DNA from 3 places in the Streptomyces sp. NPDC057697 genome. Region 3 is predicted to be linked to each of the others. Evidence: riboswitches for the same ligand, from Rfam matches in the RefSeq annotation. Region 3 holds a riboswitch; each other region holds the start of a gene.
What was found. A riboswitch is a leader RNA that binds a small molecule or an ion and turns the genes downstream of it on or off. The one in region 3 is predicted to bind cyclic di-AMP.
Positions count from the first base shown of each region.

Region 1: linked by a shared signal. The riboswitch ahead of ACFVFH_RS32005 (peptidoglycan DD-metalloendopeptidase family protein) and the one ahead of ACFVFH_RS20510 (transglycosylase family protein) in region 3 are both predicted to bind cyclic di-AMP.
Region 2: linked by a shared signal. The riboswitch ahead of ACFVFH_RS09905 (M23 family metallopeptidase) and the one ahead of ACFVFH_RS20510 (transglycosylase family protein) in region 3 are both predicted to bind cyclic di-AMP.

Region 1 covers NZ_JBHVJA010000017.1:4,693-10,200, forward strand. Annotated here, with positions in the region: gene ACFVFH_RS31995 (tyrosine-protein phosphatase) at 1-481, opposite strand, end outside; gene ACFVFH_RS32000 (alpha-galactosidase) at 707-2,803, shown strand; cyclic di-AMP (ydaO/yuaA leader) riboswitch at 3,101-3,257, shown strand; gene ACFVFH_RS32005 (peptidoglycan DD-metalloendopeptidase family protein) at 3,261-4,190, shown strand; gene ACFVFH_RS32010 (SGNH/GDSL hydrolase family protein) at 4,381-5,226, shown strand.
Region 2 covers NZ_JBHVJA010000003.1:25,043-30,550, forward strand. Annotated here, with positions in the region: gene ACFVFH_RS09900 (aldo/keto reductase) at 1-611, opposite strand, end outside; gene ACFVFH_RS09905 (M23 family metallopeptidase) at 852-1,958, opposite strand; cyclic di-AMP (ydaO/yuaA leader) riboswitch at 2,246-2,399, opposite strand; gene ACFVFH_RS09910 (PP2C family protein-serine/threonine phosphatase) at 2,694-3,866, opposite strand; tRNA gene ACFVFH_RS09915 (tRNA-Met) at 4,068-4,141, opposite strand; gene ACFVFH_RS09920 (SPFH domain-containing protein) at 4,242-5,453, opposite strand.
Region 3 covers NZ_JBHVJA010000007.1:268,206-273,713, reverse strand. Annotated here, with positions in the region: gene ACFVFH_RS20525 (DUF501 domain-containing protein) at 1-83, opposite strand, end outside; gene ACFVFH_RS20520 (septum formation initiator family protein) at 146-616, opposite strand; gene eno (phosphopyruvate hydratase) at 725-2,005, opposite strand; gene ACFVFH_RS20510 (transglycosylase family protein) at 2,293-3,060, opposite strand; cyclic di-AMP (ydaO/yuaA leader) riboswitch at 3,064-3,235, opposite strand; gene ACFVFH_RS20505 (transglycosylase family protein) at 3,536-4,492, opposite strand; gene ACFVFH_RS20500 (cytochrome P450) at 4,598-5,508, opposite strand, start outside.

The DNA of each region.
Region 1 (5,508 bases), on a different contig from region 3:
CGCAGTGCAGCAGGGCGGGCACGCTGTCCTCGGCCAGGGCGTGCAGGACCCGGCTGTGCTCGGCGGTGCGGTCCCGGATGATCGAGCGGTACGAGGCGATCATCCGGTTCGCCCCCTTGCCGTCGCCCAGGACCGCGTGCAGCTGCTCGACGTCGCCGTGGCGGACCATGTGCCAGAACTCCGCACCGTCGGCCGGGTCGGAGAGCGGGATGTTGATGTTCCGCACGCCGGGCAGCTCCACGTCCAGGCCGTCCAGCCGGCGGTCGGCGGCGCTGCGGAAGTCGAAGACCGTGTGCAGGCCGAGACCGTGGAGGAACGAGGCGTCCTCGGCCGTGGCGCGCGCGAGGTGGCCGCTGCGGAAGAGCCGTCCGTACCGCACCCGCCGGCCGTCCCCGGTGGGCAGCCCGCCCACGTCGCGGAAGTTGAGGACACCCGCCAGTTCGGGTTCCGCCGACGGGACCTGCGGCACGTGCTGCGTCACGGTGACTCCTGGAGGATCTGGTGCCGACGCGGGTCGTCCGCGAGGCCACTTCGGCGACGATACGACATCGATTCCTCAGGCAATCATCTCGGTTCCGCCCTGTCGATACCCGGGCTAACTCCGGTTCTCCCGAGGCGGATCCGCCCGGTGAATTCCGTCCGGGCCCGTTGCCCGCACCCCAGGCATGGTCGATGATGTGCGGAACTGTTGAAATGTGGGGATGCGATGATCGAGACGGGCACCACCGGCCGTATCTGGCTGCTCACCGGCGCGAGCAGCAGCTACGCACTGCGACTCACCGACCAGGACGAACTGGTCCATCTGCACTGGGGGCCGAGGATCTCCCTCGCGGCCGCCGAAGCCCTGGCCGCGGCGCCGGAGCTGCCCTTCCGGGCCTTCGAGTCCCCGCTCGACGGCCGGGAGGAGTATCCGGTGGAGGGCGGCCCCCGGTTCGTCCGCCCGGCGCTCTCGGTGCGCACCCCGCAGGTCCGCGGCACCGAATGGGCCTTCGAGGCCGCCGAGGTGGACGGGGACGAACTGCGGCTCGGCTTCACCGACTCCGTGCACCGGCTCGCCCTCACCCTGCACTACCGGATGCGGGACGGCTCCGACGTCGTGGAGCGCCGGGCCACCGTCGCCCACGCCGGACCGGACGGCCCGCCGCTGGAACTGCTGCGCGCCGACGCGGCCGCCTGGACGCTGCCCGCCCGCGACGGCTGGCGGCTCAGCCGGCTGCACGGGCGCTGGGCGGCGGAGTCGCGGCTGGAGCGGGCTGAGCTGATGCACGGCGAGAGCGTCGTCTCCAGCCGCCGCGGCCACACCGGCCACCAGTACCTGCCGTGGGTCGCGCTGGACGCCGACGGCACGGCGACCGAGGAGAGCGGCGAGGTGTACGGCTGTGCGCTCGGCTGGTCCGGGTCGTGGCGGATCTCCGTGCAACGGCTGCCCGACGGGCTCGTACAGATCACCGGCGGCGCCGGATACGACGACTCCGGGCTGCTGCGGCTCGCGCCGGGGGAGTCCTACACCACGCCGGTGTTCGCCGGGCTGTGGAGCGGGCAGGGGTTCGGCGGGGCGAGCCGCGCCTGGCACGCCTGGCAGCTGGCCCATGTGATCCCGGACGCCGAGGTGCCCCGCCCGGTGCTCTACAACTCCTGGGAGGCGACGGGCTTCGACATCTCGCTCGACCAGCAGCGCGCCCTGGCCCGGCGCGCCGCGGCGATGGGCGTCGAGCTGTTCGTCGTGGACGACGCGTGGTTCGGACAGCGGACCAGTGACCACGCCGGGCTGGGCGACTGGACGGCCAATCCGGACCGCTTCCCCGGCGGGCTGAAGCCGCTCGCCGACGAGGTGCACGGGCTCGGCATGCGGTTCGGAATCTGGGTCGAACCGGAAATGGTCAATGCCGACAGCGATCTCTACCGGGCGCACCCCGACTGGGTGCAGCACTTCCCCGGGCGGACGCGCACCGAGTACCGCAACCAGCTGGTGCTCAATCTGGCCCGCCCCGATGTGCAGGAATACCTCTGGCAGCAGCTGGACGCCCTGCTCTCCGGTACGCCCGTCGACTATGTGAAATGGGATTTCAACCGCTGCTTCACCGACGCGGGCTGGCCGGGCGAGGAGTACCCGCAGAAGATCTGGATCGAGCACGTGAACGCCCTCTACGCGCTGATCGACCGGCTCAGGGCCGCGCACCCCGCGGTCGCGTTCGAGTCCTGCTCGGGCGGCGGCGGCCGGGTCGACCTGGGAATCCTGTCCCGTACGGACCAGGTGTGGACCTCCGACAACACCGACCCGCTCGACCGTCTCGCCATCCAGGAGGGCTTCGGGCACATCCATCCGGCGCGGGTGATGGCCGCCTGGGTCACCGACAGCCCCAACCACCAGCTCAACGGGAGGGTCAGCTCGCTGCGGTTCCGTTTCGTGAGCGCCATGGCCGGGGTGCTCGGGGTCGGCGGCGACCTCGCCGAATGGAGCGAGGAGGAACTGGCCGAGGCCCGGACCTGGGTGGAGCTCTACAAGGAGATCCGGCCGGTCGTGCAGTACGGCGCGCTGTACCGGCTGCGCGAGCCGCGCGGCGGCCTCAGCGCGGTCCAGTACGTCCACGGGGAGGAGACCGTGGTCCTGATGTGGCTGGAGGCGCAGCGGTACGGGGAGCGGCCCCCGGCCCTGCGGCTGCGGGGGCTCGACCCCGAAGCGACGTACACCTGCCTGGACACGGGGGCGGTGCACCACGGCTCGGTGCTGCTGCACCAGGGGCTGCACACCGGACTCCGGGGCGATCTCGACGCGGGGGTGCTGAGGTTCCGGCGGACGTGAGCGACGGGGTCTGTCCGTAATACAGGCTTTTGCCCGAACATGGCCTGATTGTGCGGGAGATCATCACCGCCTCGTGAGCGGGATCATATCCGTGACCGTGTGTGGTGACGGGCGAGTCGGGCATTCCGTGCGCGGTGCGGAATGCCAAGATCCTTAATCCACGGAGTGTGACCGGGATTCCGTGCCGATTTCCCGGCGCGGAATCCCGGCGTGGAACCTGTGGCTTGTTCTCGTCGTCCCGGCTCGCTTACGGTCACCGTCAATCCGGACGGACCGCCTAATCCTGCCGCCGTCCGGAATTCACATCCACTCATCGCGTGGCAGGAGCGGGGGAACCAGGTAAGCCGCCGGCCGGAGAATTCCGGACGGCTAGGGGTGAAGTCGCGCTCGACGCGGCCGGGCATCTCCAGCCCGAACCCGACAGCTCACCTCGCAGGCGCCGGAGAGGAAAAACGCCATGCCCATATCGGGTAAGCACCGCCGTCCGAACTTCGGCCCCATCGCCCGCGGCGTCGCCGCGGCAGGCGCCGGTGGCGCCGTCCTCGCGCTGCCGCTGCTCGGCGCCACGGGTGCCCACGCCGCGGAGCAGGCCGCCCCGGCCGCCGCTCCCCGGTCGGCCGCCGTCACGCACGCCGAGCCGGTCGCCCAGAAGCAGGCCGCCCCCACGACGTACTCCGTCGTCTCCGGCGACTACCTGTCCAAGATCGCCGCCGAGCACAAGATCAAGGGCGGCTGGCAGCAGCTGTACCAGGACAACCGCAAGGTCGTCGGCGAGAACCCCAGCCTGATCTTCCCGGGCATGAAGCTGACCCTCGGCGCCGGAGCGACCGCCGCCGCTGCCGCGCCCACCGGCGCCGGCACCGGCTCCGCCCTCCCGTCGAAGGCGCCCTCGGCGGCCGTCGAGAAGTCCGCCGCGACCCAGTCTGCGCCCGCCGCTCAGCCCAAGGCCCCGGCCGAGGCCCCCGCCGCCCAGAGCAACGGCTCCGGCTACGTCCACCCGGTCCCCGGCAACCACACCACCAACTACCGCGCCTCCGGCTCCAACTGGTCCAGCGGCAGCCACACCGGGATCGACTTCCCCGTCTCCACCGGCACCAGCGTGAAGTCCATCACCTCCGGCACCGTCGTCGCGGCCGGCTGGGGCGGCGCGTACGGCAACCAGGTCGTCGTCAAGCACGCCGACGGCCACTACTCGCAGTACGGCCACCTGTCCTCCGTCTCGGTCTCGACGGGTCAGACCGTGGGCGCCGGCCAGCAGATCGGCCTCTCCGGCGCCACCGGCAACGCCACCGGACCGCACCTGCACTTCGAGGTCCGCACCGGCCCGGACTACGGCTCGGACATCGACCCGATCGCCTTCCTGGCCTCGCACGGCATCTACGTCTGAGCCGGACGGCCGGGCAGCTGAGCGACACGGCATGACCTGAGCAACCCGGAAAGGGGCGGTGCGCGGCGGCGCACCGCCCCTTCTGCTTATTCCCCCTTTACCAAAACCTGACCGGGTGGTCTATGTCACCACCCGTCAACCCCTTATTACGGTCGCGTAGGTCACATTCGGCAGTGCAGGATAAGCGTTTGTGGCAGACGATTCGAGAAAAAACCAACGTGGCGTCATCAACCGACAGGGCGTCATCGGGTCGTACGCGGCGATTGGCGACAGCTTCACCGAGGGGGTCGGCGACCCCGGCCCGGACGGTACCTTCGTCGGCTGGGCCGACCGTTTCGCAGTACTCCTCGCCGACCAGCTCCCGGACCCCGGCGCCGAAGCGGGTGCCGAAGCTTCCGCGCACGGGAATTTCAGGTACGCCAATCTCGCCGTACGCGGACGCCTCCTCGACCAGATCGTCGAGGAACAGGTGCCGCGCGCCAAGGAGCTCGCACCCGACCTGGTGAGCTTCTGCGCGGGCGGCAACGACATCATCCGGCCGGGCACCGACCCCGACGACGTGGCCGAGCGCTTCGAGCGCGCGGTCGCGGAGCTGACCGAAGCGGTCGGCACGGTCATGGTCACCACCGGCTTCGACACCCGTGGCATTCCCGTGCTGCGCCATCTGCGCGGCAAGATCGCCACGTACACCGCCCATGTGCGGGCCATCGCCGACCGCTACGACTGCCCGGTCCTCGACCTGTGGTCGCTGCGGTCCGTCCAGGACCGGCGCGCCTGGGACGACGACCGGCTCCATCTGTCGCCCGAGGGACACACCAGGGTCGCGCTCCGCGCCGCCCAGGTCCTCGGCCTCGACGTGCCGGCCGACCCCGACCAGGAATGGCCCCCGCAGGCCCAGCGCGGCACCCTCGAAGTGCGCCGCGACGACATCCACTGGGCGAGGGAGTACCTGGTGCCGTGGATCGGCCGACGGCTGCGTGGCGAGTCCTCCGGCGACCACGTCGAGGCGAAGCGGCCGGACCTGCTGCCGCTCTAGGGCCGGCGCCGAAAGTGGCGTCGTCCGCCCGAAGGGCGGCCCCGGCGGTGTCCGGTGCGTGCGATCGCACGGCGGAGGGCCGCCCCCGGTACCTGGTGTACCGGGGCGGTCCCGACGACGCGGCGAGCGTGTGCGCCGGACACCGCCGGACAGACGGGACTTTCGACACACCCCCAGGTCCTGGAGCCTCTCGTCCGGATCGCGCCGGGGCACGCGGGCCCGGTCCGATCCGGACGAGAGGCCCCGGGGCGCGTGTCCTCGCCGGGCCCCTGCCGGGGGTGT
Region 2 (5,508 bases), on a different contig from region 3:
CCGGCGCGGGCGGCGGTGTCCTGGAGCTCGCCCTCGTACGTGTCGCGGGAGACCAGGTTGTAGTGCGGCTGCAGGGCGACGTAGCGGGCCAGGCCCTCGCGCTCCGAGAAGTCCAGGGAGGCCTGGAGCCGCGCGGGGCTGATGTTGGAGGCGGCGATCTCCCTGACCTTGCCCTCCTTCACCAGCTGGTCGAGGGTGGTGATGATGTCCTCGACCGGCACGCTCTCGTCGTCGAAGTGCGTGTAGTAGAGGTCGATGTGGTCGGTGCCGAGCCTGCGCAGCGACGCCTCGGCCCCGGCCTTGATGGTGGCGGGCGCGAGCCCCTTGTACGAGGGGTGGGTGGAGACCTTGGTGGCGATCACGACATCGGCGCGACGGGAGCGGGAGGCGAGCCACTTGCCGATGACCGTCTCCGACTCCCCGCCCTCGTTGCCCTGCACCCAGGCGGAGTAGCCGTCGGCGGTGTCGACGAAGTTGCCTCCGGCCTCGACGTAGGCGTCCAGGACGGCGAACGACTGCGCCTCGTCGGCGGTCCAGCCGAAGACGTTGCCGCCGAGGGCGAGCGGGAAGACCTGAAGGTCCGAGGAGCCCAGCTTACGAAGAGAAGTCATGAGTGGATCAACGTCCCGCGCCGGGCCCGCTATTCCACCGCCGGGTCCGCTGTTCCACCGCCGGATCCGCTGTTCCACCACTGTTCCGCTGTTCCGCCACTGTTCCGCTGTTCCGCCACTGTTCCGCCACGACGGACCGGCAGCCCTGACGTCGGGGGGTGAGCGTCAGGGCTGCCGGGGTTCATCGGGGGCTGACCGGCGCACCTCACGGGTGGGCGGTCGCCGTTCCAGGGGGTCGTCTCAGGGGTTGAGGCCCTTGCCGCGGAGCCAGGCCATCGGGTCGATGCCCGTACCGCCGGCGGTGTGGACCTCCAGGTGGAGGTGCGGCCCGGTCACATTGCCGGTCGCGCCGACCCGGCCGATGGTCTCACCGGTGCTGACCTTCTGGCCGACGCCGACGCCGATCGAGGACTGGTGGCAGAACCACAGCTCCGTACCGTCGTCGAGCTCCAGCACCGTGCGGTAGCCGTACGCGCCGGACCAGCCGGCCGACTTGACCGTGCCGCTGTGGATCGCCTTGATCGGGGTACCGGTCGGAGCCGCGAAGTCGAGGCCGGTGTGGTGGCCGGAGGACCACATCGAACCGGCTTCGCCGAACGTCGAGGTGATCGTGTACGAGGAGGTCGGGATGGCGTAGCTGGCGGCGAGCTTGGCGAGCCGCAGGGCCTCCGCCTTCTTCTTGGCCTCCTCCTCCGCCTTCTTCTTCTCGGCCTCGGCCTTGGCCTCCGCCTCGTCCTGCTGCTTCTTGGCCTCGGCGGCGGCCTTCTCGGAGGCTTCCTTCTCCTGGGCGGCCTTGGCCTCGGCGTCGGCGGCGTCCTGCTGCTGCTCGGCCTGCTGGAGGATGCGGGCGCGGAGCGCCTCGCCCGCGTCCGTCGCCCCCTGCTCCGCCTCGGCGGTGGTGATGCCGGCGGTGGTGAGCGGGGCGGAGGCGGCCGTGACCGCGGTCTTGTCGGCCTCGGACCCGTCGGAGAACAGGGCGCCCACACCGGGCAGGGACTTGGCGTCGGGGAGGTTGTCCTTGATGGAGTCGGGCACCGAGATGGAGACCGGCGGCTTGCCCGCCGCGGTGGCCATGCCGCCCGCGCCGACCGCCGCTATGACGCCGACGCCGAGCACGGTGGAGCTGCGGGCGAGACCGTTGCGCTGCTTGGCGACGCGGTGTCTGCCGCGCACCGGGCGGACGGTCTCCTCGGTGGGGTTCCACTCGTCCCAACCACGCTCGGACTCACCGGAGTTGGCCTCGGCGCGGAGGTCGCCACCGAACTCGCCACCGAACTCCCCGGCGAACTCGCGACCGGGCTCGCCGCCGAAGTCTCCGGTGGTTCCGACGGCCGATCCGCCGTTCAACCCGCCGTTCAATCCGCCGGTGAAGTCACCGCCCGGCTCGGTGCCGTGCCCCGTGCCGTAGTCGGTTCCGAACGCCGTCGCCGGACCGGTGGGCACGAACGCCGTAGCCGGACCGGTGGGGACGAAAGCCGTGGCGGGACCGGTGGGTGCGAATTCGGCGCCGTAACCGGCGCCGTAACCGGCGTCGGGACGGGTGCCGTAGTCGGCGCCGTGACCGCTGCCGTAGTCGGGTTGGAACCGGGACGGGGCCTCGGGGGCAGGCTTGTTGGACGCCACGGGGGCGCACTCCTTTCCTTCCTTCTCGCCTACCGGGTTAGCTGACGGGTTCGGAGCAGGAAGGTCTCCTACGGGCCCCTCCGTCTCTCACGAGACACAGGTGTCCGATTCACCCCAATGTAGGTGGTTCCCCGGTTCCCTTGCGGAATTCGGCGCTCGCGCACGGTGCCGCCCTTGACGACGGCTGGGACGACCGCGCTGCGTTATCGAACGTTAATAGACACCGGCGTCCTATTCCAAGCTGTTCCCACTGATCGTTCACGTCTTTGGCCTGGACTTTACGGGACACAAGCGGGTGGAATCGGACGAGTTGACCGCACCTCAGCCATTACCCCGTTTCTGACGTTGCGTCAAACGTTATGCGGAGCGGCGCCTTTCGACTACACAGGGTGGCATCACGCATCCGCCCCCTCGCCACGCCCCTCGCCACGCCCCTCGCCACGCTTCTCGCCCCGCTTCTCACCCCGCCCCTCCCACCGTCTCCGCGCCCACGATCCGTACGGTCCTGCGCCGGTCCGGCTGCCCCGCGGCGGGACGTACCACCGCGAGCAGCGCCATGTCGTCGGTCGTCTCGCCGCCCGTGTGCAGCCGTACGTCGTCGGTCAGCGCGGACAGCAGCTCCTCGGGCCCCGGAAAGATCCGCCCGCGCAGCCGGGCCGCCGGATCGTAGAAGACCCCCTCGGCGTTCCGCGCCTCGGACAGCCCGTCCGTGTAGAGCAGCAGCGTCGTCCCGGCCGGCAGGTCCCACTCGTCCGTCCGCTCCGGCCATGCCCCCAGCCCCATCCCCAGCGGCAGCGCCGGCACGGACGGCTTCAGCACCTCCAGCGCCCCGTCCGGGTGGAGCAGGATCGGTTCGGGGTGACCACGGTTGACGATCCGCACCCGGGAGAGCCCGGACGGGATCTCGGCGAGCACGGCGGTGATGAAGCCCTCCAGGACGTCGAGCCCGCCCCGCCGCGCCTCCTCCCGCGCCAGCGCCCGCTCCAGCCGGCCGGCCACCCCCTCCAGCGAGGGCTCCTGCTCGGCCGCCTCGCGGAACGCCCCCATGACCACCGCCACCGTCTCCACGGCTTCGAGCCCCTTGCCCCGCACGTCCCCGACCACCAGCCGCACCCCCTGCGGGGTGTCCGCCACGGCGAAGAGGTCACCGCCGACGAACTCGTCCGCCTGCGCCGCCTCGTACCGCGCGGCTACCTGTAGTCCGCCGATCCGGTCGGACGGCTGGGGCAGCACCGCGCGCATGGCGGTCTCCGCGACGAATCTCGCGGAGGCCAGCTGCTCGTTGCCGCGCCGCACGACCCCGTTGATCACCACGGCGAGGACCGAGACGGTGGCCAGCGTGAGCAGCTCGATCAACGGCACGACCTGCGGCAACGTATTGCTGTACAGCCGCAGCGCGATCACGGCCAGCATCGAGGCGATCCCGGTGCGGATGGTGCTGGAGAGCGAGAAGAACGGGGCGGCGATCAGCGGGGCGGCCACGAACAGCGGAATGGCGGTGAAGGTCTGCGGGGTGAAGAAGTCGAACACGAGCCCGCCGAGAATCATCAGGGCGGGGAGGGTACGCACGAAGCTCCGGGTACGCGCACCGCCCCCGGCATGTCTGCCGCGCCGCCTCTCCCGCTTCCACACCTGTGGTCTCCTGCCCGGTACGCGCGCGGCTGCGGACGGTACCGCGCCCCACTCCCAGGCTCGCCGGAGCGGCACGGAGCTGCGACTCCTCGTCCGCCAAAAGGGGGATACCCGCGACGGGGCTCACGCACCCGCGCGGGCCCGCGCACGGAAACGAATCAGGCCCGGCACGCTGTATGCGTGCCGGGCCTGGTCCTTCAGTAGCGGGGACAGGATTTGAACCTGCGACCTCTGGGTTATGAGCCCAGCGAGCTACCGAGCTGCTCCACCCCGCGTCGGTGAACACAACTCTACGGCATCTCCGGCGCCCGTTTGACCACTCCGGTTTGCCGGGCCGTCACCCGGACCGGGACGGAACGGAGCGTATGGGCGCAATCAGGACGTATTCGTCTCGGAGATGCGGGGAACGGGCGCGGCCTTCCCGTCGACGGCCGGCTGCTTCACCGGGTTCACCCCCTGTTGCAGGGCGTGCAGGATCGCCAGCCCCTGGCCGACGACGCCCGCCGCCATCTCGTTGACCCCGCTGGTGCCGTTGAGCACGGTGAGGTCGGCCCCGGACATGCCGCGGGCGGCCGCGTCGGCGAGCGCGGGCAGGTTCTCGACGATGCGGTTGGCCGCGATGAGCTCCTGGTTGCCGTCCCGCAGCGAGGCGGCGCGCGCGCTGTTGGCGTCGGCCTGCGCCTGGGCGAGGGCCCGCTCCGTGTACGCGTTGCCGTCGGCCTCGAACTTCACCCGGTCCCGGGCCGCCTCCGCCAGGGTCCGCTGCCGGTACGCCTCGGCGTCCGCCGGGCGCCGGACCTCCGCCTCCAGCCGTTGCGCGGCGAGCGCCGCCTGTCGTTCGGCCAGCGCGGTCTGCTCCTCGATGACCTCGTGCGAGGCCTTGGCCTGGGCGAGCGGCCCGGCCTGGGCGGCGCGGGCGTTGTACTGCTCGGTCTCGGCGAGGAACCCGGCCCGCTTGATCGCGGTGTCGCGTTCGTACTCCGCCTTGAGCGCGGCGGCCTGCTGCTCGCGCTGACTGGCCTCCTGGTCGGCCTTGGCCTCGGCGATACGGGCCTGACTGGCGACGGCGGCGGCGTGCGGGGCGGCGAGGTTCCTGATGTAGCCGGTGGCGTCGTCGATCTCCTGGATCTGGAGCGCGTCCACGACGATGCCGAGCTTCTCCATCTCGCCGTGGCTGCCCGCGATGACCTCCTGGGAGACCCGGTTGCGCTCCCGGATGATCTGCTCCACGGTCAGTCCGCCGACGATGGACCGCAGATGTCCGGCGAAGATCCGCCCGACGAGTTCCTCCATCTGTTCCTGCTCGGTCAGGAAGCGGCGGGCCGCGTTGGCGATGGAGACGGCGTCGTCGCCGACCTTGAAGACGGCCACGGCGCGGACGTTGAGACGGATGCCCTGCTGCGTCACGCAGTCCTCGGTGATCTCCGCCTCGCGCAGCGCCAGGGAGAGCATGCGCGCCTTCTGCTTCACCGGGAGCACGAAGCTGCCGTGCCCGGTGACGATCCGGAACTGGGTGTCCAGGGTCTGGCCCTTGGAACCGGATATGAGCATCGCCTCGTTGGGGGCGGGAACGTGCCAGAAGAACATCGGAGGCTCCTGCCGTAGGTCACTGCTTCCGTAGGTCCGTGGTTTACGTGCGGCC
Region 3 (5,508 bases):
GGGCGGCCCAGCTGCTGCTGGAACGCGGCGATGTCCGCCTCGGTGGGCGCGGTGGACTCGGTCTGGGGAGGGGGCGTTTCCATGCCTGCCTAGGTTCTGGTCGGGCTGCTCGAACAAGCGGTTCTGCAGAGGGGTGAAGAGGGGGTCAGTCGCGGTCGGCGCTGTCCACGCCGTCCCAGAGGTTGGAGTGCCACGGCCGGCCGGACCCGTCCGTCCTGCCCTCGCGCTCCTTGACCGCGTCGGGGTCGATCACCGTGTAACCGGTCTCCCCGGGAAGAAGGTAATGCAGATGCGTACGGGCCAGCTGCCGGATGTAGGCATCGTCCTGGAGGCGCGCCTTCTCGTCGCGCAGCTCCTCGGTGCGGGCCCTGGCCTCCTGCGCCAGCCGCTCCTGGTCGGCGATCTCGTCCTGCTGCGAGACGTACTGCCGCATCGGGTACGCGAGCGCGACCACCAGGGAGCAGACGACGAGGGCCAGGAAGGCCGCCCGGCCGGTGAGCCGTGAGCGGCGGGCCTGGCGGCGGTTCTGGGAACGGTAGACACGGGCGGCGGTCTGCTCACCGAGCAACCGCAGCCGGGTCGCGGTGGAGAACCGGTCCCGGTCCTTCGCGGCCATCTCTCCGCCTCCCCACTACGCACGTCCGTCCCCGCACACGGTACGGGACCGAGTGCGGGGACGGACGGATGCCATGGCCTTCGGCCCCGGACGGGCCGAAAGGGATGATCAGCCCTTGAATCGCGGGAACGCCGAGCGGCCCGCGTAGACCGCGGCGTCGTCGAGGATCTCCTCGATGCGCAGCAGCTGGTTGTACTTGGCGACACGGTCCGAGCGGGCCGGGGCGCCGGTCTTGATCTGGCCGCAGTTCACGGCGACCGCGAGGTCGGCGATGGTGACGTCCTCGGTCTCGCCGGAGCGGTGGGACATCATGCACTTGAAGCCGTTGCGCTGGGCCAGCTCGACGGCGTCCAGGGTCTCGGTCAGCGAACCGATCTGGTTGACCTTGACGAGCAGGGCGTTGGCGGAGCCCTCCTCGATGCCGCGGGCCAGGCGCTCCGGGTTGGTGACGAAGAGGTCGTCGCCGACGATCTGCACCTTGGCGCCGAGCTTGTCGGTGATGACCTTCCAGCCGGCCCAGTCGTCCTCGTACAGCGGGTCCTCGATGGAGACCAGCGGGTACGCGGAGACCAGCTCCTCGTAGTACTCGGTCATCTCGGCGGCCGAACGGGACTTGCCCTCGAACTCGTACTTGCCGTCCTTGTAGAACTCGGACGCGGCGACGTCGAGCGCGAGCGCGATGTCCTTGCCCGGGGTGTAACCGGCTTCCTTGATGGCTTCGAGGATGAGGTCGAGGGCGGCGCGGTTCGACTCCAGGTTCGGCGCGAAGCCGCCCTCGTCGCCGAGACCGGTCGACAGGCCCTTGGTCTTCAGGACCTTCTTCAGCGTGTGGTAGACCTCGGCACCCCAGCGCAGGGCCTCGGAGAAGGACTCCGCGCCGATCGGCGCGATCATGAACTCCTGGATGTCCACGTTGGAGTCGGCGTGCGAGCCGCCGTTGAGGATGTTCATCATCGGAACGGGCAGCAGGTGCGCGTTCGGGCCGCCGAGGTAGCGGAAGAGCGGCAGGTCCGAGGCCTCGGAGGCGGCGTGGGCGACGGCCAGCGAGACGCCGAGGATGGCGTTGGCGCCGAGCGAGCCCTTGTTCTCGGTGGCGTCCAGGTCGAACATCGCCTGGTCGATGAGCCGCTGCTCGGTGGCGTCGTAGCCGACGAGCTCCGGGCCGATCTGCTCGATCACGGCCAGGACGGCCTTCTCGACGCCCTTGCCCTGGTAGCGGTTGGGGTCACCGTCGCGAAGCTCGATGGCCTCGAACGCACCGGTGGAGGCGCCGGACGGAACAGCAGCACGGCCCGTGCTGCCGTCGTCGAGGCCGACCTCGACCTCGACCGTGGGGTTTCCGCGGGAGTCGAGGATTTCCCGGGCTACGACGACGTCGATGGACGGCACGAGGCATCTCCTTCTGGGATATGACGCTGTTTGTGCAGGGTCGCTTTGGCCTTGCGACAAGAGCCTAACCGGCCCGGCCCGCTGAGCCCGACGACCGCCCGACCCCTGGGACGAAAAAGGGCCCGAGCGCAGACATAGCCAGACAAACGGCCAGAAATTTACCGGTCAGTAACTACAACAAGTGAACACTCGGGCGCTCCCCCGAGCGAAGACGCCGGAACCCCGGCCCGGCGCGCATGGGGGGAACGCGCGCCGGGCCGGGGTGCTCGGGGAGGAGGGAGCCGCGACTACTTCGTCAGGTGCAGCTGCTGACCCGGGTAGATCAGGTCGGCGTTCTTGACGATGTCCTTGTTCAGCTCGAACAGCTGCTGCCAGCCGCCCTCGACCTTGTGGTCGGCGGCGATCTTGCTCAGGGAGTCGCCGGAGACGACCTTGTACTCGCCGTCGCCCTTCTTGACCTTCTCGCCGGTCGGGGTGGTGACGGTCTTCTTCGACTCGGCGCGCGGGGCGTCGGAGCGGTCCGAGCGGGAGGCGGCGGGGGCCTCGGTGCGCTCGGCCGGCTTCGGCTGGGCCTGCTTCTTCGGGGCGGCCGGGGCGCTCTGCTGCTCGGAGGCGCCGGAGCTCGCGGAGGAGTTCGAGGAGGAAGAGGAGGAGCCGGTGTCGACGCCCGGGTCGACGCCGTCGTTGGTCAGGTTGCCGGCGCCGGCGCAGCCCCAGGCACCGGGGCCCTGCATGTCGAGGAGGCGCTCGGCGGTGGCGATCTGCTGGGCCTTGGTGGCCAGGTCGGCGCGGGGGGCGTACTGCGTACCGCCGGCGGCGGCCCAGCTGGACTGCGAGAACTGCAGACCGCCGTAGTAGCCGTTGCCGGTGTTGATGGACCAGTTGCCACCGGACTCGCACTGGGCGACGGCGTCCCAGGTGGCGACGGAGGCGGCGGAGGCGTTGGTCGCGCCCATCAGGGGCACGGCGACCGCGGCACCGGCGACACCGGCGAGCGTGGCGATGCGGACGGCCTTGGACGGGCGGCGGTGCTTGCCCTTGCTGGAAAGCAGCATGGAACTTCTCCTCACCGACGCCTACGAGGTGAGCTGTCGGGTTCGGGCCAAGTGAGTTGCCCGGTCGCACGTCCTAGCACGCGACTTCACCCCAAGCCGGTCCTGATGCGTCTCTCGACGATCGGGCCCGGCGCTTACCTGGGTCCCCCGCTCCTGCCTACGGCGCTTTACGCGTCTGTTCCCTTCGACCGACGGCAGGATTCGGCGTGACGGTCGACGGGGCCCGCGGTGCGAGCGGTTCCGACCGTAAACATACGCAACCCTCACATTCAAAGATGGACACATCGGACAATCAGCCCGTACTTGCATCTGACGATCTGATGTTTCCGCAGGTGGGACGCGATACGGAAGGGCCTCCCGGGCGCGACACGCCAGTTGACGCAAAGAGACCCATGTCTCACTTACGCATAAGCGGACATAGGTCCCTGAACTGCCCCGATTTTCGGGGCACCTTTAGGCGATTATCAGACTGCCCTCACTGGTCCTTCATGTCGAGATCGAGGCTCTGGCCAGGAAGAATGAGGTCCGGGTCGGCACCCACGGCCTCCTTGTTGGCCTCATAGAGCGCGGGCCAGCCGCCGGGAACCTTCTGTGCATCAGCAATCGCCCAGAGGTTGTCGCCGGGCCGAACGGTGTACGTGCCGTCTTCAGCCGTCGGCTCGGCCGTGTCGCGCGTGTCGCCGCCGCGGGAGGCGTGGCGACCCGACTCGCGGCCGCCGTCCGTGCCGTCGCTCCCCTCGGGGGCCGGCGTGCCCCGGTGCTTGCCGCCCACCCCACTGGACGAGTCCTTTGGGCCGGACGTGTCGCGGGGCGCCTCGGAGGGAGTCTTCGAGGACGGGGTGGTCGACGGGGTCTTCGAGGACGGCGAGGTCTTCTCCGACGGCTTGGCGGGCCCGTCCGAGCCCTCCTCGCCCTCCACGGCGTCCGGACCGTCCGAGGCGTCGGGGGCCGGTGTGGTGTCGTCGGACGGGTCCGCCGACGTGTCGTCAGCCGGCTTCGTGCTCCCGGACGGGTCGTCGGCGGGCACCGAGCCCGGGTCGACCCCCGGCAGCGTCCCGTCCGCCGCGAGGCCGGAGATGACCGCACAGCTGGGCCACGCCTTCGGACCCTGGTCGTCCAGGACCTTCTCGGCCACCGCTATCTGCTGTGCCCGGCTGGCGAGGTCGGCGCGCTCCGCGTACGCCTCACCGCCGTAGGCCTTCCAGGTCTGCGGCGAGAGCTGGAGGCCGCCGTAGGAGCCGTTCCCGAAGTCGGCGCTCCACGCACCGCCGCTCTCGCACTCGGCCACCCGGTCCCAGGTCGTGGCGTCGGCCGCGTGCGCGCCGGAGGCGCCGAGCAGCGGGATGGCGATCGCCGATCCGGTCACACCCGCGGCGACGACGATGGCGGGTGCCTGACGGGGGCGACGGTGTCTGCCGTTCGCGGAGCCCATGGGGTTGCCTTCCGTGTGACTGACATGTGACTGGTGAGTCGAACGGTGAACCTAGCGGGACTCGAACGCGCGTCACAAGTCGATGCAGCACAGATCACGTGAAAGTCACAGAGTTGACGAGGCGTCATTTCCGGTGGTCGTGAGCCCCGGCGTGAACTCCACGGGGAGCGTGCGAAGTCCACGCATGATGAGCCCGCCGCGCCACCGCAAATCGGTAGGTTCCACCGCAAGCCGCAGGTCCGGAAGGCGGGTCAGGAGCGTGGCGAGCGCGGTCTGTCCCTCCAGTCGGGCGAGCGGCGCTCCCAGGCAGTAGTGGATGCCGTGCCCGTATCCGAGGTGCTGATTGTCACGCCGGGCGAGGTCGAGCGTGTCGGGGTCCTCGAAGCGCGCCGGATCGCGGTCGGCCGCGGCGAGCACCACGAGCACGGGGTCCCCGGCCGCGATGTGCTGTCCGCCGAGTGTCAGCGGCTCGGTGGCGAACCGCCAGGTGGCCAGTTCCACCGGTCCGTCGTACCGCAGCAGTTCCTCGATCCCGGTCTCCAGCAGTCCGCTCTCCCCCGCGTCGAGGGAGAGCTGGAGCCGTTCGCGCTGCCCGGGGTCGCGCAGCAGGGTGTGGACGCCGTTGCCGATGAGGTTGACCGTGGTCTCGAATCCGGCGAAGAGCAGGATGAAGGCCATGGCCGCGGCCTCGTTCTCGGTGAGGTGCTCCCCGTGGTCGCTGGACCGGATCAGCCCCGAGATCAGGTCGTCCCCCGGGTTCTCCCGCTTCCGGTGGATCAGTTCGGCCAGGTAGCCGCGCATCTTCTTCACCGACCTGGCGACCCCGCCGCGCGGGCCGCCGCCGTGGCGGATCATCATGCCCGCCCAGTCCCGGAAGTCGTCCTGGTCCTCGGGCGGGACGCCGAGCAGATCGCAGATGGCGTAGATGGGGAGCGGGAAGGCGAAGTCGTGGATGAGGTCCGCCTTCCCCTCCGCGACGAAGCGGTCGATGAGGCGGTCCGTCAGTTCCTGCACGC